2 regions of the Streptomyces sp. NPDC055140 genome follow, and region 1 is predicted to be linked to the other one. Evidence: riboswitches for the same ligand, from Rfam matches in the RefSeq annotation. Region 1 holds a riboswitch; the other holds the start of a gene.
The links. Region 1 has a riboswitch for glycine ahead of gcvT (glycine cleavage system aminomethyltransferase GcvT). Riboswitches for the same ligand answer to the same signal wherever they lie in the genome.

Region 1 (14,961 bases):
TCGCCAAGGCCTTCGACGACCACGGCATCGAGCAGGGCTGGGAGCAGAAGGCCGGCACCCACGACGGCACCACCATCGGCGCCGACGTCCTGCCCGCCTACGAGGTCTACGCCGGCATCGACGAGCAGGCCGCACAGATCAGCGGCGACGTCTACGCCATCGGCCATGGCGACGCGATCGCCTGGGGCGAGGGCGGCGCCGACTTCGGCATCACGGTGGGCCGCTTCGGCAAGCATCACCAGCACGAGCTGGCGCAGCGGGACGCCTACCTGATGGACCCGTCCCTCGACGACGAGCGCGTCGTCTTCACCCGGATCTCCGCCGACGGCATCGGCATCTACCAGTCCGGTGACAAGGGCCAGGGCGCGATCAGGAAGCTGGTCGACACCCCCGACGCCGACGAGACCGAGCCGGTCACCGAGAACGGCGCGCTCGCCTACATCCGCACCACCGCCGACGGCGAGCAGGACGTCATGCTCCGCAAGGCCGACGGCACCACGGTCAACGTGACGCCCGAGGCCGGCACCAAGGCGGGCCGACTGGCGATGAAGCACGGGCAGATCGCGTGGGCCGGCGGCGCCGACCACACCTACGTACGCCTCTACGACATCGCCACCGGCACCACCCAGAGCAAGCGGATCGGCGGCTTCATCTTCAACTCCATCGGTGATGTCCAGCTCACCGCGGACCGCATCTTCTGGCGGGAGAACAGCAGCCTGTTCGGAAGCACCGGCTTCCAGTCCGCGCCCGTCGACGACCTGACCAAGGCGGCGAAGCTGCGCCTGCCGACGGGCACCTACTTCGCCCAGTTCTCCGTCACCGACGACTACTTCGCGTACTCCACGTACGACGCCTGGAGCGGCCTCGGTGGCTGGAGCGGCCCGGAGAAGGTGAAGGTCCTGGCCGCCGGCACGGCCGACGTGGTCGCGGGGACCGGCGCCTTCAGCCGGGTCTCCTGCTCCTCCGGCGCCCAGCTGGCCCCGTCCCTCGGTGACGGCCGGCGCGCCGTGTGGCTGGACACGAGCGCCGCGGCGACCGATGTCGTGACCCGGGAGACGTTCGCGGGCACCTGCGAGTAGCCCGGCCCGACCGTCCTCGCGGGGGCGCCCACCGGAAGTCCCGGTGGGCGCCCCCTATTTCCTAGCGCGCCACCACCGCCCGGTTCGGCAGGTGCGCCCCCGTTCGTGTGGCACCCGCGCGAGACCGGCATAGCCCGGCCGGCCCGGAGGTACGTGACCACGCGCGTACCGCACGCTCCTCCAGAAGGGCTCCACATGAAGATCGGCATCATCGGCGCCGGCAACATCGGCGGCAATCTCACCCGCCGTTTCACCGCGGCCGGCCACGACGTGTCCGTGGCCAACTCGCGCGGCCCCGAGACCCTGCGCGACCTCGCCGGGGAGACGGGTGCCACGCCGGTGACCGTCGCCGAGGCGGCCCGCGGCGCCGACGTCGTCGTGGTCACCGTCCCCATGAAGGCCGTCCCGGGTCTGCCCGGTGACCTTCTCGACGACGCGCCGGAAGGCGTCACCGTCATCGACACCGGCAACTACTACCCGCAGCAGCGCGACGGCCGGATCGCCGCCATCGAGGAGGGCATGCCCGAGAGTCGCTGGACCGAGCTCCAGCTCGGCCACCCGGTCGTCAAGGTCTTCAACGGCACCTACGCCCACGAACTCCTCGACAAGCCGCGCCCCAAGGGCGACCCCGAGCGCATCGCCCTGCCCGTCGCCGGCGACGACGACGCGGCCAAGACGGTCGTACGCGACCTGCTCGACGGGATCGGCTTCGACTCCGTGGACACGGGCGGCCTCGACGAGTCCTGGCGCCAGCAGCCCGGCACCCCCGTCTACGGCCTCGCGGCGGACGCGGACACCGTCCGCAAGGCCCTCGCGGAGGCGTCCCCGGAACGCACGGCGGAGTGGCGCGCCTGAGTCACCCGGTGCGAGGGCGCGTCACGGGGTGGCCCAGTCCCGCAGCGCGCCCTTGCTGGTGAACTGGGCGACGTCCTTGTCGAGCGGACTGTCCGTGTACTGATGGAACTTCCAGGCCGCCTTGATGCGCGGTTTGCCGGCCGTCGTGTAGTCGGCGATCCAGAGCCCGTCACCGGCGTAGGACGTCGTGTCGACGGTCAGCCAGAAGTTGCGGTTCGTGTAGAGCAGCACCCGGTGATGGGGGCGCAGGCGCTTCACCTCGCGGATGAAGCGGTCCTTCTCCGCGTTGCTCGCGCGGGTGCCCTCCCCGGTCGTCTCCCAGTCCACGGCGAGCAAGTCCCCCGCCTTCTCCGGGGCCTTGCTCACGAAGTACTCGGCCTGGGCCGTGAGGTTGCCCGGCCACAGGAAGTGGTAGAAGCCGACGACGCAGCCGCCGTCGCGGGCCAGTTTCGTCTGCGCCGTGAGCCGCGGATTGACGTACGAACGCCCCTCCGTCGCCTTGATGAAGACGAACGACTGACCCTCCGTGTCGAAGGTGGACTGGTACGAGCTGACGTCGATACCGCGCAGCATGCTGGCCTCCCGGTCGGTGGGGCGACGAGGTCGAACATCCATCGTCCCCGATCCGGTCCCGTCGGGGTACCTCTTTCCGCACGTTGATCCGCTGGACGGTGCGGCGCCGCACCAGGACGTTTCGATGGCCGCAGTCTTGGAACACGCTTTACACGGCTTCGTGCAACTGCCGGAGCCGTGTCGATGTCTGACAGGGAGTTGGGCCCGTTGGGGGGCATGGGGTGACTCGGAGAGTGGGGCAGGTCGTGGGACGGCGCAAGGGCGGAATAGGGATCGCGCTCGTGACGGTCGCGGTGCTGGTGGGCGCGAGCGCCTGCGGCGGCGGCAGTGGCGACAAGAAAGCGGGCGGGGACGACGGGAAGGCGGCGGGGAAGCCGGGCGCGAGCGCCTCGCCCACACCGGCGAAGCCCAAGGGTCCGCCGATGCTCCTGGAGACGATCACTCCGCTGAACGACGCCAAGGTCGGTGTGGCGATGCCGATTTCGGTGGTCTTCACCAATCCGGTGGCCGCCAAGGCGCGCGCCTCCGTCGAGAAGCACCTGAAGGTCAGCACCTCGCAGCCGGTGGCCGGTGCCTGGCACTGGTTCGGCGACAAGCGCGCGGACTGGCGCCCGAAGACGTACTGGCCCTCCGGTACGAAGGTGAAGATCGACGCCGACATGAAGGGCGTCAGCAACGGCAACGGCCGCTACGGCGTGCACGGTTACACGCACACCTTCACGGTGGGCGACGACGTCCGGGCCGACGTCTCCGTCACCGGTCACACCATGAAGGTCAGCAAGAACGGCCAGGCCGTGCGCACGCTGTCGATCAACGCGGGCAGCGCCGAGTACCCGACCTGGAACGGCACGATGGCCGTCATCGACAAGCAGGAGAAGGTCCACATGACCTCCTGCAGCGTCGGCATCAGCTGCAACAAGGGCAGCGCCAACTACTACGACCTGACGCTGCCCTGGGACGTCCACCTCACCCAGTCCGGCACGTACGTCCACTACTCGACCGGTGACCCGAACCCGGGCAGCGGCTCCGCCCGTGGCTCGCACGGCTGCGTCCACCTGTCGCTGGCCGACGCCAAGTGGTTCTACGGTCAGGTCAAGCAGGGCGACCCCGTCACGATCACGGGCTCGCCGCGCGCCAAGGCTCCGGCCGACAACGGCTACGCGGCCTTCAACCTGAGCTGGGACCAGTGGCTCGCGGGGAGCGGGGCGGGGGAGGGCGCGACGGCGACCCTGTGACCGCCGCCGCCCTCAGCGCCTGCTGATCATCAGCACTCGATGATGTTCACCGCGAGCCCGCCGCGGGCCGTCTCCTTGTACTTGACGGACATGTCGGCGCCGGTCTCCTTCATGGTCTTGATGACCTTGTCGAGGGAGACCTTGTGGCTGCCGTCGCCGCGCATGGCCATGCGGGCCGCGGTGACGGCCTTCACGGCGGCCATGCCGTTGCGCTCGATGCAGGGGATCTGGACGAGGCCACCGACGGGGTCGCAGGTCAGGCCGAGGTTGTGCTCCATGCCGATCTCGGCGGCGTTCTCGACCTGCTCGGGGGTTCCGCCGAGGACCTCGGCGAGGGCACCCGCGGCCATCGAGCAGGCGGAGCCGACCTCGCCCTGGCAGCCGACCTCGGCGCCGGAGATGGAGGCGTTCTCCTTGAAGAGCATGCCGATGGCGCCCGCGGAGAGCATGAAGCGGACGACGCCTTCCTCATCGGCGCCGGGCACGAAGTTGATGTAGTAGTGCAGGACCGCGGGGATGATGCCCGCGGCGCCGTTGGTGGGCGCGGTCACGACGCGGCCGCCCGCGGCGTTCTCCTCGTTGACGGCCATCGCGTAGAGGGTGATCCACTCCATGGCGCGGGCCATCGGGTCGCCCTCGGCGCGCAGCTGGCGGGCCGAGTTCGCGGCGCGGCGGCGGACCTTGAGGCCGCCGGGCAGGATGCCCTCGCGGGACATGCCGCGCGAGACGCAGGCCTGCATGACGCGCCAGATGTCGAGGAGGCCGGAGCGGATCTCGTCCTCGGTGCGCCAGGCCTTCTCGTTCTCCAGCATCAGCGCGGAGATGGACAGGCCGGTCTCCTGGGCGAGGCGGAGCAGGTCGTCGCCGGTGCGGAAGGGGTACTTGAGGACCGTGTCGTCGGGCACGATCGGGTTCTCGCCGGCCGCCCCCTCCTGCGCGAGCACGGACTCGTCGACGACGAAGCCGCCGCCCACCGAGTAGTACGTCTTCTCCAGGACGAGCGCGCCCTCGTGGTCGTAGGCGAAGATCGTCATGCCGTTGGCGTGGTACGGCAGTGCCTTGCGGCGGTGCAGGACCAGATCGTCGTCGAAGCTGAACGGGATCTCGTGGACGCCGAGCAGGCTGATCTTCCCGGAGGTCTTGATCGCCTCTACGCGGTCGTCGGCCTTCTCCACGTCGACCGTGCGGGGGGAGTCGCCCTCCAGACCCAGCAGGACCGCCTTGGGGGTGCCGTGGCCGTGTCCGGTGGCGCCGAGGGAGCCGTAGAGCTCCGCCCGTATCGAGGCGGTGTGGGCGAGCAGGCCCTCGTTCTTCAGGCGGCGAGCGAACATGCGGGCCGCCCGCATCGGGCCGACCGTGTGGGAGCTGGACGGGCCGATGCCGATCGAGAACAGGTCGAAGACCGAGATGGCCACGGGGGAACTCCTAGGTGGGGTTTCGGCGGACGCCGTTGTCCGCCGGGTGGTGCGCAAGCTGATACGGAGGGCGGTGCATGGGGCGGGGCACCGCTCTCACTGTCCAGTGTGCGCGGTGCCCCGAAATTTCATACGTACAAATGCGTACGAAACTACTTCAGGCCGGGGTACAGGGGGTACTTGCCGGCGAGGGCGGTGACGCGGGCCTTGAGGGACGCCGCGTCAGTGCCCCCGAAGGGAGCGGGCGCCTTCAGCGCTTCGGCGATGATGTCGGCGACCTCGGTGAAGTCCTCGGCCTGGAAGCCGCGGGTGGCCAGCGCCGGGGTGCCGATCCGCAGGCCCGAGGTGACCATCGGCGGGCGCGGGTCGTTCGGGACCGCATTGCGGTTGACGGTGATGCCGACCTCGTGGAGACGGTCCTCGGCCTGCTGACCGTCGAGCTCGGACTCGCGCAGGTCGACCAGGACCAGGTGCACATCCGTGCCGCCGGACAGCACGTTCACGCCCGCGGCGCGCGCGTCGTCCGAGGTCAGACGGGCGGCGAGGATCTGGGCGCCCTCGATGGTGCGCTGCTGGCGCTCCTTGAAGTCCTCGCTCGCGGCGACCTTGAAGGAGACGGCCTTGGCGGCGATCACGTGCTCCAGGGGGCCGCCCTGGAAGCCGGGGAAGACGGAGGAGTTCAGCTTCTTCGCGAAGTCCTTCTTCGCGAGGATGATCCCGCCGCGCGGCCCGCCGAGGGTCTTGTGCGTGGTGGAGGTGACCACGTCGGCGTACTCGACCGGGTTGGGGTGCAGCCCGGCCGCGACGAGGCCGGCGAAGTGGGCCATGTCGACCCACAGGAAGGCGCCGGTCTCGTCCGCGATGCGGCGGAACGCGGCGAAGTCCAGCTGACGCGGGTAGGCGGACCAGCCCGCGATGATGACCTTGGGGCGGTGCTCCTTGGCGAGGCGCTCGACCTCGGCCATGTCCACCAGGCCGGCCTCGTCGACGTGGTAGGCCACGACGTCGAACTGCTTGCCGGAGAAGTTCAGGCGCATGCCGTGGGTGAGGTGGCCGCCGTGGGCGAGGTCCAGGCCCAGGATGGTGTCGCCGGGCTTGGCGAGCGCGAAGAGGGCGGCCTGGTTGGCGGAGGCGCCGGAGTGGGGCTGGACGTTGGCGTACTCGGCGCCGAAGAGGTCCTTGACCCGGTCGATGGCGATCTGCTCGGTGACGTCGACGTGCTCGCAGCCGCCGTAGTAGCGCCGGCCGGGGTAGCCCTCGGCGTACTTGTTGGTCAGGACCGAGCCCTGCGCCTCCATGACCGCGACCGGAGCGAAGTTCTCCGACGCGATCATCTCGAGGGTGGACTGCTGACGGTGCAGCTCGGCGTCGACCGCGGCGGCGACGTCCGGGTCGAGCTCGTGCAGGGGGGTGTTCATGAGCGACATGGTCGTGGTGTCCCTAGTTGCCGGAGCCGGAGAACGCGTCGTACTCGTCCGCGGAGAGCAGGTCCTTCGGCTCATCCGAGATGCGGACCTTGAACAGCCAGCCGCCCTCGAACGGGGCGGAGTTCACCAGCGCCGGGTCCTCCACGACGTCCTGGTTCGCCTCGACGACCTCGCCGGTGACCGGGGAGTACAGGTCGCTGACGGACTTGGTCGACTCGAGTTCGCCGCAGGTCTCGCCCGCGGTCACCGTGTCACCGACCTCGGGGAGCTGGGCGTAGACGACATCGCCGAGCGCGTTGGCCGCGAACTCGGTGATGCCGACCGTCGAGACGCCGTCCTCGGCGCCCGACAGCCACTCGTGCTCCTTGCTGTAGCGCAGCTGCTGGGGGTTGCTCATGATCTGAATTCTCCTGTACGCGAATGGGTGCTGCGGAACGAGAGGGGTGTGCGCTGGGTTACTTCCGGCGGCCCCCGTGAGGACTGGTCGGGCTACTTCTGGCGCTTGTAGAACGGCAGCGCCACGACCTCGTACGGCTCGTGGGCGCCACGGATGTCCACGCCGACGCCCTCGGTGCCGGGGGCGGCGTGCGCCGCGTCCACGTAGGCGATGGCGATCGGCTTGCCGAGCGTGGGGGAGGGGGCGCCCGAGGTGACCTCGCCGATCACCTGGCCGCCGACGACCACGGACATCCCGGCGCGCGGCACGCGGCGGCCCTCGGCGATCAGGCCGACGAGCTTGCGCGGCGGGGCGGTCTCGGCGCGCTCGGCGGCGGCCTCGAGCGCCTCGCGGCCCACGAAGCGGCCCTCGTTGCCCGTCTTCTCGAACTTCACGACGCGGCCGAGACCGGCGTCGAACGGCGTCAGCGCCGTCGTCAGCTCGTGCCCGTACAGCGGCATGCCGGCCTCCAGGCGGAGCGTGTCGCGGCAGGAGAGACCGGCGGGGACGAGCCCGACCGGCGCGCCCGCGTCGGTCAGCGCCTGCCACAGCTTCTCGGCGTGCTCCGGGGCGACGAACAGCTCGAAGCCGTCCTCGCCGGTGTAGCCGGTGCGGGCGATGAGGGCCGGGACGCCGGCGACGGTGCCGGGCAGACCCGCGTAGTACTTGAGGCCGTCCAGGTCGGCGTCCGTGAGGGACTTCAGGATGCCGGGGGACTCGGGGCCCTGGACGGCGATCAGCGCGTAGGCGTCGCGGTCGTCGCGGACCTCGGCGTCGAAGCCCTCGGCGCGCTCGGTGAGCGCGTCGAGGACGATCTGCGCGTTGCCCGCGTTGGCGACGACCAGGTACTGAGGAAGACCGGCCTCCTGCTCGCCCAGGCGGTAGACGATCAGGTCGTCGACGATCCCACCGTCCTCCCGGCAGATCATCGTGTAGCGGGCGCGGCCGGGGCCGATCGTGGACATGTTGCCGACGAGGGCGTAGTCGAGGAGGTCGACGGCCTGCGGCCCGGTGACGGTGATCTCGCCCATGTGCGACAGGTCGAAGAGGCCCGCCTTGGTGCGGACCGCGATGTGCTCGTCGCGCTCGCTGCCGTACCGAAGCGGCATGTCCCAGCCCGCGAAGTCGGTCATCGTCGCGCCCAGCGAGCGGTGCAGGGCGTCGAGGGCGGTCTTACGGGGGGTGTTGCTCATGAGTGGTGCTCCAGGATCCCAGGCATGACAGACGAGGGCGATGGTCTTCCTCCCCATCTGTCATCGGAACCTGAGAGGTTCGCCGGCGCCACACGTACAGGTGGTCGCGGCTTGCACCTTGGGTGGAGCGGCCGAGGGCCGCCCGCTTTTCAGATATGCCTCGCCCGCGCGGTACGGGGCCTGAGAGATTCAAGGGAGGAACTTGCTCCTTCGGCGCTCCCTGGGACACGTAGGCGTCCGGGGAGCTCTCCCGCGCGGATTCAAGCGGCCGGTATGCAGTTGGTTGTGCTCTTGGCGCGCACATCATTGCATGCCGACCGTACGGGGAAACCACTTGTACGGCATTACCGTCTCTTTACACTTGACGGGCAAGGGTGGCGTGACCGGAACGGGGAGGACGATCACGGTGCACAAGGCAGCGGCGGGCGCGTACGTGGCGGCAGGGGTCGGACAGCGTGCGATGCCCCGCCCGAGGTCGGTGACGGGGCGCGGTCCGGTCGTCAGGGACCTGCGCGGCAGAGGCGGCCGCACGCCGAGGCGCCTCGGCTTCGCGCGGGGTGACCTGATCGTGGTCTCGGGGCTCCCGGGCAGCGGCAAGTCCACGCTGATGCGTCGCGCGGTCGGCGCCGGGGGAGCCGTGCGCATCGACTCGCAGGACGCCCGTGACCGCTGGGCGGCCCGGCTGCCCCGGCTCCTCCCGTACGGCGTGTACCGCCCGCTCGTGCGGCTCGCGCACTTCGCCGGGCTGCGGCGGGCCCTGCGCTCGGGAGGCAGCGTCGTCCTGCACGACTGCGGCACGCAGGCCTGGGTGCGGCGCTGGCTGGCCAGGGAGGCCGGGCGGCGCGGCGCGGACCTGCATCTGATGCTGCTCGACGTCGACGCGGACACGGCGCTGGCGGGCCAGCGGGACCGTGGTCGCGGGGTCTCGCGCTACGCGTTCGCCCGGCACCGCCGCGCGGTCACGGGTCTCGTGGAGTCGGCCGAGCGCGGTGACCTGCCGTGGGGCTGCGCGTCCGCGGTGCTGCTCGACCGGGACGCGACGGATGTGCTGAACGGGATCGCGTTCGAGGGCGGCTGACGTCCCGCGACCGCCTGTGAGTGTGCCGATACGGAGGGTGTCGTGTCACCCGTACGCGCTAGGGTTCGGCCGCAGACAGAGCGGTTCCAGAGCGGGTGGTAGGCACATGGACATTCCGGCGCAGGCACATGCACATCCGTACGGCGGGTGGCCGGCCAACGAGCTGGAGGAGGTGCTCGCCGCCTCCCTCGGGGTCGACTCGGCGGGCGGCCGGATCGTCGAGGTCCTCGGACGCAGTCAGGTGTGGATACCGCTGCCCCAGGGCGGCGGGCCCGGCAGCCCGAACCTCGACCTGCCGACGCTGGAGATCGAGGGCCAGGCCTATGTGCCCGTCTTCAGCTCGGAGGAGCAGTTCCTCGCGGTCGTCGGCGACCGGATGGGCTGCACGGTCGCGCCGGCCGTCGAGTTCGCGCGCGGGCTGCCCCCGCAGGTCGGCATCGCGGTGAACCCCGACGGCGCCGTCGGCGTCCCGCTGCCCCCGCCCGCCGTCGCCGAGCTGTGCAGGTCCGGCCGTACGCCGCTGGACGGGCCCGCCTCGGGCGGCCGGGTCAGCCTCTACGAGCCCGACTGGCAGAACGACCCGGTCGACTTCCTGGCCGCCGTGCGCGAGGAGTTCGAGGCGTCCGGCGTCGTCCTCACCGCCCGCCGCTGCCTCGCCAGCGTCGAGGGCGGCGACCCCGTCCTCTTCGTCGGTGTCGAGCTGTCGCAGTGGGAGGGCCCCGCGCGCAACCTGCCCATGGACGCCCTGGGCCGCGCTCTGGGCCGGGTCCAGGCGCCCTGGCCGGTGAACCTCGTCCTGCTCGACATCACCCAGGACCCGGTCGGTGACTGGATGCGCGCCACGCTGCGGCCGTTCTACACGCAGGGTCACTGAAAGCCCGGCGCCGGTCCCCGTTCGGGAGGACACGGGAAAGCGGTCGACCGCGCGTACGTCAAGTCGGTGTCAGGATCGCCGCTTAAGCTGGTTTCATGACCTGTCTGGGCGGTCCCGCCGCGGGGAGCGGGTCGAAATCGTCGGGTACGTCGCGAAGGGGCGGTTACGGGTGAGTGCGTCGGGCACGGCCGCGGCCGGTCAGGTCGAGCACATGCTGCGCCAGGTGACGCCGGGGCGTTACGACGCCTACGAGGCGCTGCTCAACGCGCTCGCGGACCCCGGCGCCGGCCAGGTGTGGATGCTGCTCTGGCACGGCCAGGCCGGATCCCCCGACGCGCAGTACGGGAACATGGACGTCGACGGCACCGCGTACGCCCCCTGCGTCACCTCGGCCCAGGAGTTGTCCGCCTCCGGCTGGAGCCGTGCGTACGAGGTCGTCAGCGGGGTCGACGCGGCCCGCACGCTCTACCCCGACCACTACGGCCTCTGGCTCAACCCGCACGCGCCCGGCGGCGGCGTCGGCATCCCGTGGCTCGACCTGCGCCGGATCGCGGGCGGCCTCGACCGCCAGCCCGCCGGGCCCCTGCGGCTGAGCGACCCCGCCATCGAAATCCCCCAGTTCTACGCCCTGCTGACGCAGAACGCGCACCGCACCACCGCGATCCGCTCGCTGCGCCGCGCCTGGGTCCAGCCGACGCTCGGCGCGCCCTATCTGGCGATCGGCCTCGATGTGTACGACACGTCGCCGGTGTCCGTGGACGCGGTGCGCGCGATGATGCAGCAGTCGGTCGTCGCCGTGCCCGACGGGCTGCCCGTCTCCACGGTCGCGATGTCCGACGAGCACGACCCCGTCGCCATGTGGCTGCGCGCCAACGCCCGCCCGTTCTACGACCGCGAGGCCCACGCGGCCCCGCCCGCGCCCGCCCCCGTCGCGGGGTACGGGTATCCGCCGCCGCACGGGACGTACTGAACTGTTCGGTCTTCAAGTGACATTACGGAACGGTTGGTTGAACGTAATTGAACCGCCCTGCCAAAGTTCACGTGAGGACCAGGTGAGGGTGCTCAAGTAATGGCCTGACCAGGTGTCGAGCGCACTGGTGGAGACTCGCAACTCGAGATCATCGCTGTATAGTCACATCGATTCGGTGGCCGGCGGGGGCGGATGGGACGCCCGTGTCCGGTCCACTCCTCAGGGGGAGCCGTCGTGACAGCAGAAACAACAGCGAGTTACCGAATTCTCGGCCCACTCGAAGTCATCGGCGGCGATCTGCGGGAATGCCGCATCGCGCGTGGCAGGCAGCAGGTGATCCTGGGCATGCTGCTCCTGGAGGCCAACCGTGTCGTGAGCGCGGAGAGCCTGATCACGGCCGTGTGGGGCGATTTTCCGCCATCCACGGCGCGTACCCAGATACAGGCCTGCATCTCTTCGCTGCGCAGCGCTCTCGGGGAAATCGGTGAAGGCGACGCGATCGTGACCAGGGATCCCGGATATGTGATCCAGGTCGGCGATCAGCAGATCGACAGTCAAGTTTTCGCTAAGAAAGTCTCCGAGGCCAACTCCCTGATTGCCGAAGGGGCCTCGGGTGCCGCCGAATTGCTCGACGAAGCGCTCGGCCTGTGGCGCGGACGTGCCCTGAGTGGAGTTGTCAGCAGCAAATTGCTGTCGAAGGCGTCCGAGCTCGACGAAAACCGGCTGGTCGCCCTGGAGACATACACGGACCTCGAGTTGGAGTCGGGGCGGGCGGGCCGGCTGGTGGGCTCGCTGCGCGCGCTCGTCGCCGAGCACCCGCTGCGCGAACGCGTGCGCGGCCAGCTGATGCTGGCCCTCTACCGCTCCGGCCGGCAGGCGGAGGCACTGGAGACGTACCGCGCCGGACGTCTCCTCGCGATCGAGGAGCTCGGCCTCGAACCGAGCGACGAACTCAAGCGGCTGGAACTCGCCGTCCTGTCGGGTGAGGCGGCGCTGCACCCCGCCCCCGAGCCCGTCACCGCGCCGCGGGAGGCGGAGCCCGGGGCCGCACCCGGACCCGAGCGCGTCGCCGACCCCGGGGCGCCGGTGTCCGTCTCGCCGCTCGTGCCGTTCCAACTGCCTTCCGACACGGCCGGGTTCACCGGTCGGGCCGCCCTGATCGAGGGGATCGACCAGGCCCTGCGCGACGACGGCAACCAGGCCACCCGCATCGTGACGCTGACCGGGCCGCCGGGCGCGGGCAAGAGCACCCTCGCCGTCCACGTCGCCCACCGTGTCGCCGCCCGCTTCCCGCACGGCCAGCTGTACTGCGACGTCGGCGGCACCCGCGCCCAGCCGCTGACCCCCGCCGCCGTACTCGGCCGCTTCCTGCGCGCTCTCGGGGTGCCCGGCGCCGCGCTGCCGGACGACGTGGACGAGCGCGCGGAGATGTTCCGGCATCTGCTCGCCGACCGGCGGGTCCTCGTCGTCCTTGACAACGTTCGCAGCGAACGCCAGCTGCGCATGCTGCTGCCCGGCAGCGCCAGTTGCGCCGTACTGATCACGGGAGGCCCGCGGATCACCGGGCTCGCCGGGGCCCGCGCGTTCAACGTCGACGTGTTCGAGAACGCCGAGGTCCTCGAAATGCTCGAAGGGGTCATCGGGGCACAGCGCGTCCGCGACGAGGCGGCCGCGGCGGAGACCCTCGGGCACATGGTCGGGCGGCTGCCGCTGGCACTGCGGATCGTCGCCGCCCGCCTCGCCGCCCGCCCGCACTGGTCCCTCGCCTGGATGGTGGAGCGACTCTCCGACCAGCACCGCACCCTGGACGAACTGGCGCACGGCGACCTGGCGATCAGGACCAGCCTCGCCCTGATGTACAACGGGCTCGACGAGGAGGCGCGCCGTCTGCTGCGGCTCCTCAGCCTCCTCGACGGCACGTCGATCCCGGCCTGGACGGCCGCCGCCCTGCTCGACACGGGCCTGCCCCGCGCCGCCGACCTGCTGGAGCTCCTCGTCGACGCGCAGATCCTGCACGTCGAGGGGACCGACCCGACGGGGTCGCCCCGCTACAAACTCAACGGGCTCATACGCCTGTTCGCCCGCGAGGAGCTGGACCGGAACGAGGGGCCCGAGGGGCAGCGCGCGGCGGTCGCCCGCGTCGTCGGCGGCTGGCTGGCCGCGGTGGAGGAGGCCCATCGCCGCATCTACGGCGGCCACTTCACGGTCCTGCACGGCACGGCGCCGCGCCTGCGGTTCCCCGCCGGGTACTTCGACCGGGTGCTCGCCGATCCGCTCGGCTGGCTGGAGTCCGAGCGCGCCAACGCCTGCGCGGCGATCCGGCTCGCGGCCGACGCCGGTGAGGCCGAGGCCTGCTGGGACCTGGCAGTCAGCCTCGTCTCGCTCTTCGAGGCCCGCTGCTACTTCGAGGACTGGGAGCAGACCCATCTGTGGGCCCTCGACTGCGTGCGCGAGGCGGGGGCGCGGCGCGGGTACGGCGCCCTCATGTGCTCGCTGGGCTCCCTGCACATCAGCCGCTCGCAGCTGACCGCGGCCGGGCAGCGGCTCGGCGTGGCCCGCGACGTCTTCGCCGAACTCGGCGACGTGCACGGGCAGGCCATGACCCGGCGCAACCTCGCCCTGCTCGACCAGCGGCGGGGCAACAACGAGGCGGCCCTCGCGCAGTACCGGCCCGCGCTCGAGGAGTTCCGCTCGGCCGGTGACTCGGTCGGCGCCGCTAGCGTCCTCGTGCACATGGCGAGCATGGAGATCGACCGCGACAACTTCGACGCCGCTGGCGCCCATCTCTCCGAGGCCTTGACGATCTGCCGTGCCACCGGCAGTCAGCGGGTGGAGGTGCAGGTCCGCTACGTGCTCAGCGTGCTGCGCCAGCGCCAGGGCCGCTACACGGAGGCCGAGGAGATCCTCACGGGCATCCTGCGGCAGGTCCGCGAGCGCCGGGACATGGCGGGGGAGTCGCGCATCCTGCACCGTCTCGGACTGGTCAACGCCCGGCTCGGCCGCACCGGGGTCGCCCAGGGCCGGCTGCGTGAGGCCATCGCGATCCGCGAGCGGATCATGGACCGGGTCGGCGCGGCCGAAGCGCGCCTGGAACTCGCTCAGTTGGAGGTCGCCATTGAGGACCGGATGCTCCTCGGCGACCACGGCAGTGTCGTCTGCCGCACCGGTGGACCGGCCGGTCCGACGAACACCGCCGGCCCGGGCCGGCCCCGGGGCGACGGTCTGCCGGACAGGCCCTAGGGCCTGCGGAGTACTAGGCGGCGCCCTCGGCCGAGTTGGAGCCCGGGCCAGGCCACGGAGTGTCGAACGGTGTGACGGTGCTGTGCGCGGCAGCGGTGGTGCCGGCCTGTGGGCCGGGCCACGGAGTGTCGTCGGTGGCCGCCCCCAGGCCCAGGGTGAGGGGCAGGACGGCCGCTGCGACGAGTGCTGCCAGGGTGAACGTGGTGGTCCTACGCACGTGTTCCCGCTTTCCCTTGTGAACGGGCCCGGACCTCTGCCCGGACCCAGCCCGTGGATCGTAGGTGACCCCGCTATCACTCAGCTATCGCTTCGCCACCGGCAACGGCCCCGGCGGCGACGGCCGGCCGAGTCCGCGGCAGCAGCGGACCAGTAGGGCTCATGGTGATGATGCGTGACGGCGGCCGGAGCAGCGTCGGCCGACAGATCCTCGAACTCCCCGGCGCCCACCCAGGCGCCGTCATCCGACGAGGTCCGGGCGACCCCCGGGCATGGAGGCTGGTCCGTGGACGCGCCGTACCCTTCGCACTCCCTGCCGATCGGGGCGACCTTCGCCCGGCAGGCCCGCCGGACGCCCGACAGGACCGCG
Region 2 (14,961 bases), on a different contig from region 1:
GCCTCGACACCCGCGTGCAGGCGGGTGACTCGTACAAGATCGCCGATGCCCTGCGCAAGGGCCGGAAGGGCACCGGGGACTACGAGGCGTGGGTGCCGGATTCGAGTCTGTGGATCCAGCGCGCCGGCCTCGGCGGGAACGCCACTCCGGTCACGGCGATGGGCAACATAGCCTCCTCCCCCATCGGCATCAGCATGGTGCCGTCGGCCGCGAAGAGCATGGGCTGGCCCGCGAAGAAGTACACCTGGGCGCAGTTGACCGGCGCGGCCATGGAGAGCGACAAGCTGCGACTCGGGACCGCGGACCCCGCGCGCAGCGCGACCGGTCTCCTCGCCCTGACCCAGCTGGGCGCCTCCACCAAGAAGTCCGGGTCGGAGGGCGACACCCAGGCCGCTGCCATGGCCAAGGCGCTCTCGCAGCGCACCACCGACAGCGACAGCCAGCTGACCGACACCCTGGCGCGCGACTCCTCCGGCACCGAGCAGGGCAATCCGCGCCGCAATCAGGCGCTGATCCTCTCCGAGCAGTCCTCGTTCCGGTACAACGCGACCGCCGGCGACAAGGACGGGCTCGAACTCTTCTACCCGAACGACGGCTCGCCGCAGCTGGACTACCCGTTCGCGCTGGTCGACGAGGGCGTCAAGTCGACGGACGAGCGACGGGCCGCGATCCGCTTCATGACCCTGCTCGGCGAGGACGCCGGCCTCAGGATCCTGGACAAGCACGGCTTCAGGACGGACGACGAGGAGCCCTCGGACGCGCTGGTCGCCGGGGCTGGCGGCCGCAGCCCGCAGCCGTACGCAGCGTCGGAATCCGAGCCGCCGACGGACAAGGAGCTCCAGGAGACCCTCGGCATGTGGACGATCACGGTGCAGAGCGCCCGGATCACCGTCGTCGTGGACGCCTCCGCCTCCATGGCGAACTATGTGCCGGGCCGCAACCAGTCCCGCATGGAGGTCACGAAGGCCTCGATGCTCCAGGCGCTCGCCACGTTCACGCCCGAGGACGAGATCGGCCTGTGGGAGTTCGCCACGCTCCTCGACGGTAACCGCGACTACCGCAAGCTCGTACCCACCGAGCGCCTCGGCGACCGCAAGGGCGGCGGCACCCAGCGCGACAAGCTGTCCGAGGCCTTCAGCGGCCTGCAGCCCGTGCCGGGCGGCGCCACGGGTCTTTACGACACCACGCTCGCGGCCTACGAGGAGGCCACGTCCTCCTACCGGAACGGCAAGTTCAACGCCCTCGTGGTCGTGACCGACGGCGCGAACCAGGACCCCGGGTCCGTCTCGCGCAGCAACCTCGTCTCACGGCTCCAGAGCCTCGCCGACCCGCAGCACCCGGTGCCGCTCATCGCCATCGCGGTCGGCCCGGACGCGGACAAGGACGAGGTCGAGCAGATCGCCGGGGCCACCGGCGGCTCCGGGCACCAGGTCAGCGACCCGGCGGAGATCCACGCGGTGATCCTCAAGGCGATCGTGGAGGCGGGCGCCAAGGGCTGACCCGGGCTGGACCGCCGCACCGGTCAGCCCAGTTGCACCGCCGGTGCCGGGAGCCCCACCGGCCACGTGTGCACCGGCTCGCCCGCGTGCATCAGCTCGCAGTAGCGCCGGGTGGTCGCCGCGAGCGCCGCGTCGCGCTCCAGGCCGCTCTCCAGCGCGCGGTGGAACGTGGCCACCTGCCAGGAGGCCCCGTTGACCCGCCGTCGGCAGCGCTCCTCGATCACCCCGAGGTAGAAGTCACGGTCGGCCGCCTCGACCCCCCAGGCGTCGAGCCCGGCAGCGGCCAGCGGCAGCAGCTCGTCCCGTACGAGCGTGACGGCGGGCACCTTCTCGACCCCGCCGAAGCGGCCCCGGCGCGGCCAGTCGAGGCGCGCCTCGATCCCGTACCGGCAGGCCTCGTCGAAGTTGCGAGCCGCCGCGTCGAAGGGCAGCCGGGTCCAGACGGGACGGGCATCCTCGGCGAGGGCGCGTACGACGCCGTAGTAGAAGGCGACGTTCGCGATGACGTCGATGACGGTGGGGCCCGCGGGCAGGACGCGGTTCTCCACGCGCAGGTGCGGCATGCCGTCGGCTATGCCGTACACGGGTCGGTTCCAGCGGTAGACGGTGCCGTTGTGCAGGACGAGCTCGCCGAGCGCCGGCACTCCGTCGTCGTCGATGACGCGCAGCGGCTCCTCGTCGTCGCACAGGGGCAGCAGCGGGGGGAAGTAGCGCAGGTTCTCCTCGAAGAGGTCGTACGCGCTGCTGATCCAGCGCTCGCCGAACCAGGTGCGCGGCCGGACCCCTTGGGCCTGGAGCTCGGGCGGGCGGGTGTCGGTCGACTGCTGGAACAGGGGCGGCCGCGATTCGCGCCACAGCTCATGTCCGAACAGGAACGGCGAGTTGGCGCCGACCGCGACCTGCACGGCCGCGACGGCCTGCGCCGCGTTCCACACGTCGGCGAAGCGGGCGGGCGTGACCTGGAGGTGCAACTGCACGGAGGTGCACGCCGCTTCGGTCACTATGGACCCCGAGCTGCAGCGAAGGTGCTCCACCCCGTCGATGTCGACCACGAAGTCCTCGCCGCGCGCGGCCACCATCTGGTCGTTGAGGAGGCTGTAGCGGTCCACGTCCGACAGGTTCGCGGAGACGAGATCATCGGGCACGAGCGTCGGGAGAATGCCGATCATCACGATCCCGGCGTCCACCTCGTTCGCTTTCCGGTGGGCATAGGCGAGGCCGGTCCTGAGCTCCTCGGCGAGCCGGTCGAGAACGCGGCCTTCCAATCGATGAGGGGCAATGTTCACTTCCAGATTGAACATTCCGAGTTCGGTCTGGAAATCACGGCTCGCGATGCGCTCGAGAACTTGCGCATTCATCATTTTCGGCATGCCGTCGGGCCCCGCGAGATTCAACTCGATCTCCAGGCCCATCAGATTCCTCGGACGATCGAACCTCTCCTCCTCCAGGAGCCTCGCGAGCCCCGCCAGACACTGCTGCAGCTTCCTGCGGTAGTGCCGCCGATCGGACAGGTCGAACGCGCCCGCCACGACCTTCTCCCCCATGGAAGCGTCCCTCCTCGCATGGACGACACGGCCACCCGGCCGCTGTGTCACGGTGGATGATGCCCAGGCAATGTGATCGATAACGCCCCGCTCCCCGTCGCGGGCGAGTAGGCTCGCAGCAGTTGTCACGGGGCACATTCACGGGGCATGCAGCATGTCGAGGAGTCGATTCCACCTAGCCTGGTGATAAACACCGACGAGAATCGGCCGTCCGCTCGCCGTGAAGATTACGAGGTCACGAACCCAACCCCGCTGGAAATCGGTAGATTTCCCTCATCTCGGCGACCGAATAACGCCTTGCCGAGCATTTTCGCGACAGCTAGCCGAAACACTGCGTGAACACGTGTCGTATAAACTTCGCGAACGAGGCAGAGAGTTGGCGCTCGCGGTACCTGCCCCCCGCCCCCTCTGGCCCGGTCAGCAGACAGCGCCGTCCGCTCGTCCCGCCACGCCCTCGATCCAACGTGCCTGTCGAATGAGAGGCGACCCACCATGCCGCTGCATGTCCCTCCGGCTCCCGCGCCCGCCCTGCGCACCGTCCTCACGGCCCTCGGTTCCCCCACCGCAGTCCGCGAGGCCCGCACCCCTTCCCTGCGCTCCGCCCAAGGACCGGCGAGCCCCGAACTCCCGTTGCCCGTCCACGTGCTGGACCGGGTCACGGGCAGCGCGGGCCCCTCACCGACCCGACTCGCCGGCTGGCGGTTCCTGATCCGCTGCGGGGAGCGCGCGGTCGCCGCCGCCGACACGATGCTGACCGCCGACGGCTGGGCGTTCTCGCACTTCTTCGAGGGCCCGTATGTCGCGGCGACCGAACGCGCGCTGCGCCAGGCCGAGTCCATGCCCGCGGCCTACCAACCGCGCCTGCTCTCGGTCCCGGAGCTGTACATGCTCACCCTCTGGCTGCACGGGGACTGCAACGCCGACGCCTCCACGGGACATCCCGCGGCCAGTGACCTCCTGGTCCCGCTCGCGCCCGCGCCTCCCGGCATCGCCGCCCACCGCCCCCACCGGGTCGCCGAACTGCTGCCCGTCCTCACCCATCGACTGACCCCCGCGCCACTTCTGGGCTCACCCGCCTGACGCGACCGGGCCGTCCGAGGCGCCCGCGCCCCGCTACCGATGCCGACCGGTCGCGGGGCGCAGCCATGCCCGCGCGGGCCCGTCCGGACTAGCCCGGTCAGGCCACCCCGAACCACCCGAAGGGACAGTGCAGTTGGGGTGAACCGTCCGCACGGGTGACGCGTCCTCATCCAGTGAGGACCGCTGCGACGAAATACCTGCGGATTGACGCCCGTGGGGCAACACTGGGGTCCGGACCGACCGACAAACGGGGGGCGGCCATGAACAACGCTTCGAGCCGCAGGACAGACAGCGACATCACACCCATCACCGACATCACTTCACAGGGAAAGATCCCATCCATGTGCCAGCACCAGCCACCGTGCCCGTCCGCAGACTCCGCCGACCGGGAGGCCGCACTCCCTGTGGCCCACCACCCCGAACAGGGCTGGAGTCTGCTCTGCAACGGCGTCCTGCTCTTCGAGGACACCGGTGAGCTGCTGCCCAACGGGCAGATCATCGCTCCGCACCGCCCGGTGCACGTCGTGACCGCAGCCTGAGCGCATCCGGACGCCGACGGCGTCCCCAGTACGAAAGGGCCGGCCCCGGGAAACCCCGGAACCGGCCCTGACGCATGTCAGCGTGAGTATCAGTCCTCGTACGCGTCCATGGGCGGGCACGAGCAGACGAGATTCCGGTCGCCGTACGCCTGGTCGATGCGGCGGACCGGCGGCCAGTACTTGTCGGCGGCCACGACACCGGCGGGGAAGACGGCCTCCTCGCGGCTGTACGCGTGCTCCCACTCGCCGCCGAGCGCGGCCGCGGTGTGCGGCGCATTGCGCAGCGGGTTGTCCTCGGCGGGCCACCGGCCCGAACCGACCTTCTCGATCTCCCCGCGAATAGCGATCATCGCCTCGCAGAACCGGTCGATCTCGGTCAGGTCCTCGCTCTCGGTCGGCTCGATCATGAGCGTTCCGGCCACGGGGAACGACATGGTCGGCGCGTGGAACCCGTAGTCGATGAGCCGCTTGGCGATGTCGTCGACGCTGACGCCGGTCGCCTTGGAGATCGGGCGCAGATCGATGATGCACTCGTGCGCGACGAGGCCGCCGGGGCCCGTGTACAGCACCGGGAAGTGCGGCTCGAGCCGCTTGGCGATGTAGTTGGCGCTGAGCACCGCGACCTGCGTGGCCCGCTTGAGGCCCTCGCCGCCCATGAGACGCACGTACGCCCACGAGATCGGCAGGATGCCCGCGGAGCCCCACGGCGCCGCGGAGATCGGGCCGACGCCGGTCTCGGGTCCGGCGGCGGGCTGCATCGGGTGGTTGGGCAGGTACGGCGCGAGGTGCGCACGGACGCCGACCGGGCCGACGCCGGGGCCGCCGCCGCCGTGCGGGATGCAGAACGTCTTGTGCAGGTTGAGGTGCGAGACGTCGCCGCCGAAGTGGCCCGGCTTGGCGAGACCCACCAGGGCGTTCAGGTTGGCGCCGTCGACGTAGACCTGACCGCCGGCGTCGTGCACCTGCGCGCAGATGTCGGCGACGTGCTCCTCGAACACACCATGCGTGGACGGGTAGGTGATCATCAGGACGGAGAGCTCGCCGGCGTACTGCTCGATCTTGGCGCGGAGGTCCGCGACATCGATCTCGCCGTCGTCGGCCGTCTTCACGACGACGACCTTCATGCCGGCCATCACGGCGCTCGCGGCGTTCGTGCCGTGCGCGGACGACGGGATCAGGCAGACCGTGCGCTGGTCGTCGCCGTTGGCGCGGTGGTAGCCACGGACGGCGAGCAGACCGGCCAGCTCGCCCTGCGAACCGGCGTTCGGCTGGAGCGACACGTTGTCGTAGCCGGTGACCTCCGCCAGGCGCTCCTCCAGCTCACGGATGAGCGTGAGGTAGCCCTGCGCCTGCTCGGCGGGCGCGAAGGGGTGCAGCTGGCCGAACTCGGGCCAGGTGACCGGCTCCATCTCCGTCGTCGCGTTGAGCTTCATCGTGCAGGAGCCCAGCGGGATCATGCCGCGGTCGAGCGCGTAGTCGCGGTCGGCCAGCTTGCGCAGGTAGCGCAGCATCGAGGTCTCGGAGCGATGCGTGTGGAACACGGGATGCGTCAGGTAGTCGTCGCCGCGCAGGAGGCCCGCGGGCAGCGTGTCCACGGCCGCCGCGTCGAGCGCGTCGACATCGGCCTCGACACCGAACGCGGTCCAGACGGCGCCCAGTTGGGTACGCGTCGTGGTCTCGTCACACGAGATCGACACATGGTCGGCGTCCACGAGGTGGAGGTTGACGCCACCTTCGCGCGCGGCGCTCACGACGTCGGCGGCCCGGCCCCCGGCCTTCACGGTCAGGGTGTCGAAGTACGCGCCGTGCACGACCTCCACGCCGCCGGCCTTGAGGCCCTCGGCGAGCAGCGTCGCGAACCGGTGCGTGCGCCGCGCGATGCCCTTCAGGCCCTCGGGCCCGTGGTAGACGGCGTACATGCCGGCCATGACGGCGAGCAGCACCTGAGCGGTACAGATGTTGCTGGTGGCCTTCTCGCGCCGGATGTGCTGCTCACGGGTCTGCAGCGCGAGGCGGTACGCCTTGTTGCCGTCGGCGTCGACGGAGACGCCCACGAGGCGGCCGGGCAGGCTGCGCGCGAACTTCTCGCGGACGGCCATGTAGCCGGCGTGCGGACCACCGAAGCCCATGGGGACACCGAAGCGCTGCGTCGTACCGACGGCGATGTCGGCGCCGAGCTCACCGGGCGAGGTCAGCAGCGTGAGGGCGAGCAGGTCGGCCGCGACCGTGACGACGGCGCCCAGCTCGTGGGCCTGCTCGATGACGGGCTTGATGTCGCGGACTGCACCGGAGGCGCCCGGGTACTGGATCAGGACACCGACGACGCCGCGCTCGGCGACCTCGGCCGGGATGCCCTCGGACAGGTCCGCGACGACGACCTCGACACCGGTCGGCTCGGCACGCGTCTGGATCACTGCGATGGTCTGCGGCAGCGTGTCCGCGTCGACCACGAAGGCGCCGTTCTTGACCTTGCCCATGCGCCGGGACAGCGCCATGGCCTCGGCCGCGGCCGTGCCCTCGTCGAGCAGCGAGGCGCCCGAGGTAGGCAGGCCGGTCAGCTCGGCGACCATCGTCTGGAAGTTGAGCAGCGCCTCGAGCCGGCCCTGCGAGATCTCCGGCTGGTAGGGCGTGTACGCCGTGTACCAGGCCGGGTTTTCCATGACGTTGCGCAGTATGACGGGCGGCGTGAACGTGCCGTAGTAGCCCAGTCCGACCATCGAGTCGAGAACCTGGTTGCGGTCGGCGAGGGAGCGGAGCTCTGCGAGCACCTCGGCCTCGGTGCGGGCTCCGGGAAGATCGAGCGCCTCGGCGCTCTTGATCACGTCCGGGACCGCGGCCGCCGTCAGCTCGTCGAGCGAGCCGTACCCGACCTGCGCGAGCATCTTGGCCTGCGCTGCTTCATCCGGACCGATATGGCGCTGCTCGAAGGGGATTCCCTGCTCCAGCTGGGAGAGCGGAATACGGTTGGCGGTCATTGCGGAGGCCTCCTGGTCATTGCGACCTGCGAGGGGCACCACGGCGCGGGTGCCCGGACGGCCTCCCCCTCTGTCATCTCAACCTGAGAGTTTCACCGGCACACCCCACATCACGAAGGGCATGACGACTTTCACCGTCGGTGAGAGCGGAGGCCTGAACGCCCGCCCTGCTTTCCAGAGTGACCTCGTCCGTGCGGTACAGGGGCCTGAGAGATTCCGGGGAGGAGTTGCTCCTTCGGCGCCTCCGATGCCATCTCGGAGGACTCTCCCGCACGGGGTCGGCAGCCATCGCCAGCCTACCAGCGGCAACAACACCCCCCACCTCGAGTGGCCGCCTTCCCCAATGTGCACTTTGGTAGTGCTTACGGATGAGTTGCGAGCAGCTGGAGGGCCCCGTGCAGACCGATGTCGATCCGCGCAACCTGATCGGCCGCAAGGCGTTCGACCGCAACGGAGCCAAGATCGGGACCGTCGACGAGGTCTACCTCGACGACGCGACCGGTGTACCCGAGTGGGCGGCGATACGTACAGGCCTGTTCAGCCGGGACGCCTTCGTCCCCCTGGAGCCGAGCGAGCTGGTGGAGGGCACCCTGCGCATTCCCTTCGAACGCTCCCTGATCAAGGACGCCCCCGACTTCGGGGTCGGCCGTCACCTCTCCCCCGAACAGGAGCTCCAGCTCTACCACCACTACGGTCTCGACATCTCGGCCCCGGGCGACCCCGAACCCCCTGAGGACCGCGACTTCGGCAAGATCGCCCGCCCGTCAGACGACACCTGACCCGGCATCCGGCTCCCACGCCACAAAGCGCCCGGCCCCGCCCTCCACCAGTGGCAGCGGCTCCGCCGGCACGAGCGCGGGGTCGTCGGTCCGGAACGTACGCACCCGTCCCGGCTCCGAGTACGGCGTCTCGAAGCGCACGGTCACCCGCCCGAGCCCGCTGCCCTGCACCCACCCGTGCCCGAACTGCTCGTGCCGCACGTCGTGCCCGGCCACCCAGCGACGGCCCGCGGCCTCGACGACCTCTTCGGTAGCCGCCTGCCCCTCGTCCCCCGCACAACCCGCCCCTTCCGCCTCGCCCTCACGCTCCCCCTCGGCCGCCTGCGCATCGGCCTCGGCCTGCGCCCGCGCCTGCGCGAACAGGTCCTCCTGCGTGTAGTCGGCCAGGCCTGTCACCCCCACGCCGAGCAGCCGCACCCCGCCCGTCGTGTCCACGGACTCCAGGAGCCGGGCGGCCGCCTCGCGCACCACGGCGGGGTCGTCGGTGGGCCCGCGCAGCGTCTCTGATCTCGTCAGCGTGGAGAAGTCGTAGCGCCGCACCTTGAGGACCACGGTCCGCCCGGACCGCTCCGCCCCCCGCAGCCGCTGCACACACCGCTCCGCAAGCCGCTGCACCTCGGTACGCACCCGCACCCGGTCGTGGATGTCCACGTCGTACGTGTCCTCGACCGACACCGACTTGGCGTCACGCTCGGCCACCACCGGCCGGTCGTCGTGCGCGAGGGCCATGGCATACAGCGACGCCCCGTGCGACTTCCCCAGCAGCCGTACGAGCTCGTCCTCGCCTGCCTCGGCGATCTCCTCGACCGTGGTGATCCCGGCACGTCTCAGATGGTCCCCGGTCGCCGGCCCCACGCCGGGCAGCGTGCGCACCGACATGGGCCCGAGCATGGCGCGCTCGGTGCCGGGCACGATCAGCACCAGCCCGTCCGGCTTCGCCTCCTCGGAGGCGATCTTCGCCAGCATCTTCGACGCAGCGAGCCCCACCGATCCGGTCAGACCGGTCACGGCCTTGATCTCGTCCCGCAGCCGCTCGCCGACGAGCCGCGCTGACGCGGCGTCCCAGGCCGCCTCACCGGCCTCCAGATCGACGAACGCCTCATCGAGGCTCAGCGGCTCCACGAGCGGCGACAGCTCCCGCAGCAGCCCCATCACCTGCTCGCTGACCTCCCGGTAGAGCTGGAAGCGCGGCACGAGATACGCGGCATTGGGCGCGAGCCTGCGCGCCTGCCCTATCGGCATCGCCGAGTGCACCCCGAACACCCGGGCCTCGTACGAGGCTGTGGCCACCACCCCACGAGGCCCGATCCCGCCCACGACCACGGCTTTCCCGCGCAGACTCGGCTTCGATGCCTGCTCCGCCGAGGCGTAGAAGGCATCCATGTCGAGATGCAGGATCGTGGGCGCGGTTCTCACACGTCCGATGCTGCCCTACGGCACTGACAATGCCCCGGCTGACGCATCGGCCCCGCTCACACCGCGCGGTGGCGCCGTCTCGCCAGCTCGTCCGCCGGGTTGTTCCCGAGGAGCGTCTCACCGGTGTCGATGCGCTCCCCGTGCAGCTGCGACAGGGCGCTCTCGACGTCCCGCCACACCACACCGACAGCGATACCGAAGATTCCCTGACCGCCCTGGAGCAGATCGTGGACCTCCGCCGGCGAGCTGCACTCGTAGACCGTGGCGCCGTCGCTCATGAGGGTCAGCCGCTCCAGATCGCTGAAGCCGCGCTCCCGCAGATGCTGCACCGCGGTGCGGATGTTCTGCAGGGAGACACCGGTGTCCAGGAATCGCTTCACGATCTTCAGGACGACGACGTCCCGGAAGCTGTAGAGCCGCTGGGTACCCGACCCGTGGGCCGGGCGCACACTCGGCTCGACCAGTCCGGTCCTCGCCCAGTAATCCAGTTGCCGATAGGTGATACCGGCCGCCGCGCACGCGGTGGGTCCCCGGTACCCGACCTGCTCGGGCGTCGCGTCGTGATCCCCCTGAGCGACCACCGGCAACACCGTCGGCCGACGCGGAATGTGATCGGCCGCGTGGCCGTGAAGCGAGTACGGGCCGCTCTCCGCCGGACTGTGTCCGCCGCCCCCAGCCGTACCGTCGCCGCTGCTTCTCACGCCGACCTCCTCTTTGACCTGCCTTCTCGACGGTAGGCAGTCACCAGGGGTGCGTCAACGATCGCCACACTCGGCACGCCGAGTGATAATCACCCTACGAGTGGTTTCCCGTACCTCACCGCGGGGAAAGGCTAGCCGAATGGTCCGGCCGGGCCCCCGGCGCGGCAGCGGCCGCCTTACGACGGCCGCTCGCGTCACTGACTGTTGGTCCCGAAATCCTCGGGCGAGATCTGGTCGAGGAACTCGCGGAACTTCTCCACCTCGTCCTCCTGCTCATCCGGGATCGCGATCCCGGCATCATCGAGCACACCGTCACTGCCGTAGATCGGCGTACCGGTGCGCAGCGCGAGCGCTATGGCGTCCGACGGGCGGGCACTGACCTCGACCCCGCTCGAGAACACCAGTTCCGCATAGAAGACGCCTTCGCGCAGGTCCGTGATGCGTACTTCCGTGAGCTCCTGCCCGACCGCTTCCAGCACGTCCTTGAAAAGGTCGTGCGTCAGCGGGCGTGCGGGGGCCATGCCCTGCTGTGCGAAGGCGATGGCCGTCGCCTCCCCCGGTCCGATCCAGATGGGGAGGTAGCGGTCGCCTCCCACTTCACGCAGGAGCACGATCGGTTGGTTGGAGGGCATTTCGACCCGGACACCTACGACGTCGAGCTCGTTCACACAGCAACCCTAGGACGTGCCCGGCAGGTTTGGGTAGTCGGGCACCCTTCGATCGCCGGACGCACACCGCGCGAGCACCCCTCGGATCAGGGCAGACGCACGCCGAGCGCGGTCTGCACAAGCGCGCCGTGAAGTTTCACCGTCAGCCCCGCCAGCTCCTTCGCGCGGGCCTGCGCATGCGCCCTGGTCTGGGGATTGCGGTGCCGTCGCAGCGGCGCGACGACCTGGTCGACCAGACCGGCCTCCCTGTCGGCCGCGGCCTTCATCGCCCGCAGATGCCGCGGCTCGATCCCGAAGCGGCCCAGTTCCATGACCAGCTCGGCGACGGTGACCGCCTCCGCGTCGTATCCGCCGTCGGGCAGCGGCGCGATGAGGCCGTACGACTCCCACTCGTCGAGCTCGGGAGACTCGATGCCGGCGGCGGCAAGCAGCTCGTCACGGCCCACACGGGCCACTGTCGCCCCTTCGCCGCCCTCAGGGGCGCTGCCGTCCTCGCCGTGGCCCGGCCGTCCCGGAGAGGGCAGCGTGATCGCTTCTCCCCGCTCGAGTGCGTCGAGCTGTTCCTTGATGACCTTCAGCGGCAGGTAGTGATCCCGCTGCATACGCAGTACGTGGGCAAGTCGCTCGACGTCGTCCGGGCTGAACTTGCGGTACCCCGAGGGGGTGCGCTGCGGCTCGATCAGCCCCTCCGACTCCAGGAACCTGATCTTGGAGATGGTGACTTCGGGGAACTCGTCGCGCAGCACGTTCAGCACGGTGCCGATGCTCATCAGCCGACTGTCCGTGAGGGCGATGCCGTGACCGGCACCGCCCTTCGGTGTTTGAAGCATGGACCTTCCTGACAGGTCAGATGCCCCGCTGGCTCGCGTAGAAGACCAGCCGGTACTTGCCGATCTGCACCTCGTCGCCGTTCGACAGCCTGACCGAGTCGATCCGCTCCCGATTGACGTACGTTCCGTTGAGGCTGCCCACGTCGCTGACGGTGAAGGCACCGTCGGCACCGCGACGGAACTCCACGTGGCGGCGCGAGACGGTCACGTCGTCAAGGAAGATGTCGCTCTGCGGGTGGCGTCCCGCCGTGGTCAGTTCGCCGTCGAGGAGGAAGCGGCTGCCCGAGTTCGGACCGCGTCGCACCACCAGGAGCGCCGAGCCGAGCGGCAGTGCGTCGACTGCGGCCTGGGCCTCCGGGGAGAGCGCCGGCGACAGCGTCTGACCGGTGACTTCGGCGTCGTAGGCCTCAAGGCCCGAAATTGAAATCGTCGAGGTCGTCTCGGACGGACGCTCGGCTGCGGCGCGCAGAGGCGCCCCGCAGTTGGAGCAGAACCGGCTCGCCTCGGCGTTGCGGTTTCCGCACCTCGTACACACCAGTGCCGACATGGACGGATCCTCCTGCCGCGGCTGCCCCGCGGGGGCATGGGACGCATACGGATCGGGGGTAAACCCTCCACCCGCACTTGAGGTTGACGGTTCCCCGAAACCTATGCGGCCGGACGCGGCAGGGTCAACAGACGACGCGCCCTGTCCGCCCGAAATGTCACCACTCTGAGGACCGACCTGATCACGGAACAGCGGACGCTCCGTCCCCTGCACCTCCGCGTCCTGGGTGCGCGGTGCACGGTGGCGGGCAGTGGCATTGGCGTTGCCGCTGTCCTCACGTGCGCTCTTGCCGAACAACTTCGCAAACAACTTCACGGGCGATTCCCCTTGACCGAAACAGACCCGCCCGTGGGGCAGGACGAACCCTGATTGCACACACCGCCGTACATCGGCGACACAGACATCCTCACAACGTCCGTATCCGCCAAACAGTTTCCACCACGCACCCCGCTTACGGTGCGCCGACCCCCCGCAACCTCACGCCTTGGCCGGAACGCCGCCATGCGCCCCCGTCTCACTGGGACGACGACTGAGCGTAGTCAGGCCGCTTCGCCGGTCGCAAGGCGTCCACAACGATCTTCTGCGCCTGTGTCACGGTAACGGTGGCCTGCTCCTTCTCCAGAGTCTGAACCACCCCACCAGGGATGTTGAGCGCCGGCTCCAGGTCCTGCGGTTTGCCGATGACCTTGAAGACGAAAGGCTCGCGGATCTTGTGACCGTCCACACTCACCTTCCCGCCGCTCGCATCCGTCAAATACGTGTCGGCCACGACCCGCACGTCGTTCACCTGGATCGCCTCGGCGCCCGCCGCGCGTAGCTCCTGGATCGCATCGAGCAGCATGTCCGCCTGCACCGCGCCCTTCTTGTCGGTGATCGTCAGCGTGATCCCGGGGCCCTGCGCCGCCACGGTTCCCGCCAGAATGCCGAGTTGCCGTTCCCTCTCGACCGTCTGCTTGCGGGCCTCCTCGGCCTGGTCCGAGCTGTTCTCCAGCTCGGTGCGCTGCCCCTCGAGACGCTGCTTCTCATCTCCCAGACGCTGAGTACGGTCATCCAGTTCATCGAGGATGCGTACGAGATCTTCCTGACGTGCGCCGCGCAGCGCGCTGCTGTCGCTGTTGGACCGCACCTGGATGGCCAGACCCAGGCCGAGCACGAACAACAGGACGGCGACGATGAGTTGCGCACGGGAGACCCGCGGCGGCCACAGCCCCTTGGCCAGCCGCTGACGTCCGGTCAGTGACGGGTTCTTCGTCTCCGCGGCCGGCGTTTCCGCATCGTCGGCGCCGTCTGCGCGGTCCTCGCCGTCCGCCGCTTCGGGAGCGACCTCGTCCGGCAGTTCCTTGCGCAGGCGGTGCTGCTCGTTGTTCTTCTTCTTGTTCTCGTCCTCGGACATCGGCCTCACGCCCGGAAGATGTGCCGCCGGATGGCGGCCGCGTTGGAGAAGATGCGGATTCCGAGCACCACGACGACGCCGGTGGACAGCTGCGCGCCCACGCCCAGCTTGTCGCCCAGGAACACGATCAGGGCCGCCACGACGACGTTCGACAGGAACGACACGACGAAGACCTTGTCGTCGAAGATCCCGTCGAGCATCGCCCGCAGGCCCCCGAACACCGCGTCGAGGGCCGCCACCACGGCGATCGGAAGATAGGGCTCGACCACCGCCGGAACCTCGGGCCGGACGAACAGTCCGACCACAACTCCCACGACGAGGCCCAGTACGGCGATCACGATGTGCCCTTCTCTGTTCTCGGCTGTGCTGTACGTACGGTCACGCTCGGCGCTGCGGGCAGGCGGACGTCGTCCTGGGCGGAAATGCTGGTCCGGATCCCGAAGTTCTCCTGCAGGGCGTGCAGGTACAGACCGTCAGGGCTGTTCTGGAACCGGGTGCTCAGCCGCTGGCCGTCCCCCACCGCGAGCACCGTGTACGGCGGCACGAGCGGTCTGTTGTCGACCAGTATCGCGTCACCCGCCGCGCGGATCGCGGACAGGGCCGTCAGCCGCTGTCCGTTGATGGCGACCGCTTCGGCACCGGACTGCCAGAGCCCGTTGACGACCCGCTGCATGTCCCGGTCGCGCACCCGCCCGGTGTCCGAGAAGCCGGCGCTCTCGCGCGGCCCCCCTCCGCCCTGGTCGGCCTCCTTGGCGTCGTCGACGACCAGCTTCACGCCCGGACCGTGCACCGCCGTGGCCCCGGAGAGCAGACCGACCAACTCGCCTTTGTCGCCGCCGTGCTTCTTCAGCGCCTCACGCTGGCGGTCGCTCACGTCGTTACGGAGCGTGTCCACCCTGCGCTCGAGCTTGTCCGCGGCCGCCGTCTCCCGGTCGATACGGGCGATGAGCTCCTCACGCTCCTTCGCCACGACCGGTGCCGCGACCCGCG

Region 2: linked by a shared signal. The riboswitch ahead of gcvP (aminomethyl-transferring glycine dehydrogenase) and the one ahead of gcvT (glycine cleavage system aminomethyltransferase GcvT) in region 1 are both predicted to bind glycine.

Annotation. Positions count from the first base shown of each region.
Region 1 is NZ_JBSGTG010000011.1:34,032-48,992, forward strand. It holds gene ACWFR4_RS21765 (M4 family metallopeptidase) at 1-1,079, shown strand, start outside; gene ACWFR4_RS21770 (NADPH-dependent F420 reductase) at 1,275-1,934, shown strand; gene ACWFR4_RS21775 (glycoside hydrolase family 25 protein) at 1,956-2,507, opposite strand; gene ACWFR4_RS21780 (L,D-transpeptidase) at 2,741-3,742, shown strand; gene ACWFR4_RS21785 (L-serine ammonia-lyase) at 3,772-5,157, opposite strand; gene glyA (serine hydroxymethyltransferase) at 5,310-6,584, opposite strand; gene gcvH (glycine cleavage system protein GcvH) at 6,598-6,981, opposite strand; gene gcvT (glycine cleavage system aminomethyltransferase GcvT) at 7,074-8,213, opposite strand; glycine riboswitch at 8,261-8,372, opposite strand; glycine riboswitch at 8,373-8,476, opposite strand; gene ACWFR4_RS21805 (AAA family ATPase) at 8,674-9,291, shown strand; gene ACWFR4_RS21810 (enhanced serine sensitivity protein SseB) at 9,398-10,165, shown strand; gene ACWFR4_RS21815 (enhanced serine sensitivity protein SseB C-terminal domain-containing protein) at 10,335-11,135, shown strand; gene ACWFR4_RS21820 (AfsR/SARP family transcriptional regulator) at 11,370-14,375, shown strand; gene ACWFR4_RS21825 (hypothetical protein) at 14,389-14,592, opposite strand; gene ACWFR4_RS21830 (amino acid adenylation domain-containing protein) at 14,878-14,961, shown strand, end outside.
Region 2 is NZ_JBSGTG010000018.1:206,471-221,431, forward strand. It holds gene ACWFR4_RS30545 (substrate-binding and VWA domain-containing protein) at 1-1,499, shown strand, start outside; gene ACWFR4_RS30550 (glutamate-cysteine ligase family protein) at 1,523-3,043, opposite strand; gene ACWFR4_RS30555 (hypothetical protein) at 3,536-4,123, shown strand; gene ACWFR4_RS30560 (DUF5999 family protein) at 4,465-4,662, shown strand; gene gcvP (aminomethyl-transferring glycine dehydrogenase) at 4,752-7,637, opposite strand; glycine riboswitch at 7,822-7,918, opposite strand; gene ACWFR4_RS30570 (PRC-barrel domain-containing protein) at 8,033-8,416, shown strand; gene ACWFR4_RS30575 (DNA polymerase IV) at 8,402-9,832, opposite strand; gene ACWFR4_RS30580 (MerR family transcriptional regulator) at 9,889-10,533, opposite strand; gene ACWFR4_RS30585 (bifunctional nuclease family protein) at 10,728-11,201, opposite strand; gene ftsR (transcriptional regulator FtsR) at 11,288-12,031, opposite strand; gene ACWFR4_RS30595 (FHA domain-containing protein) at 12,048-13,010, opposite strand; gene ACWFR4_RS30600 (DUF881 domain-containing protein) at 13,093-13,971, opposite strand; gene ACWFR4_RS30605 (small basic family protein) at 13,977-14,309, opposite strand; gene ACWFR4_RS30610 (DUF881 domain-containing protein) at 14,306-14,961, opposite strand, start outside.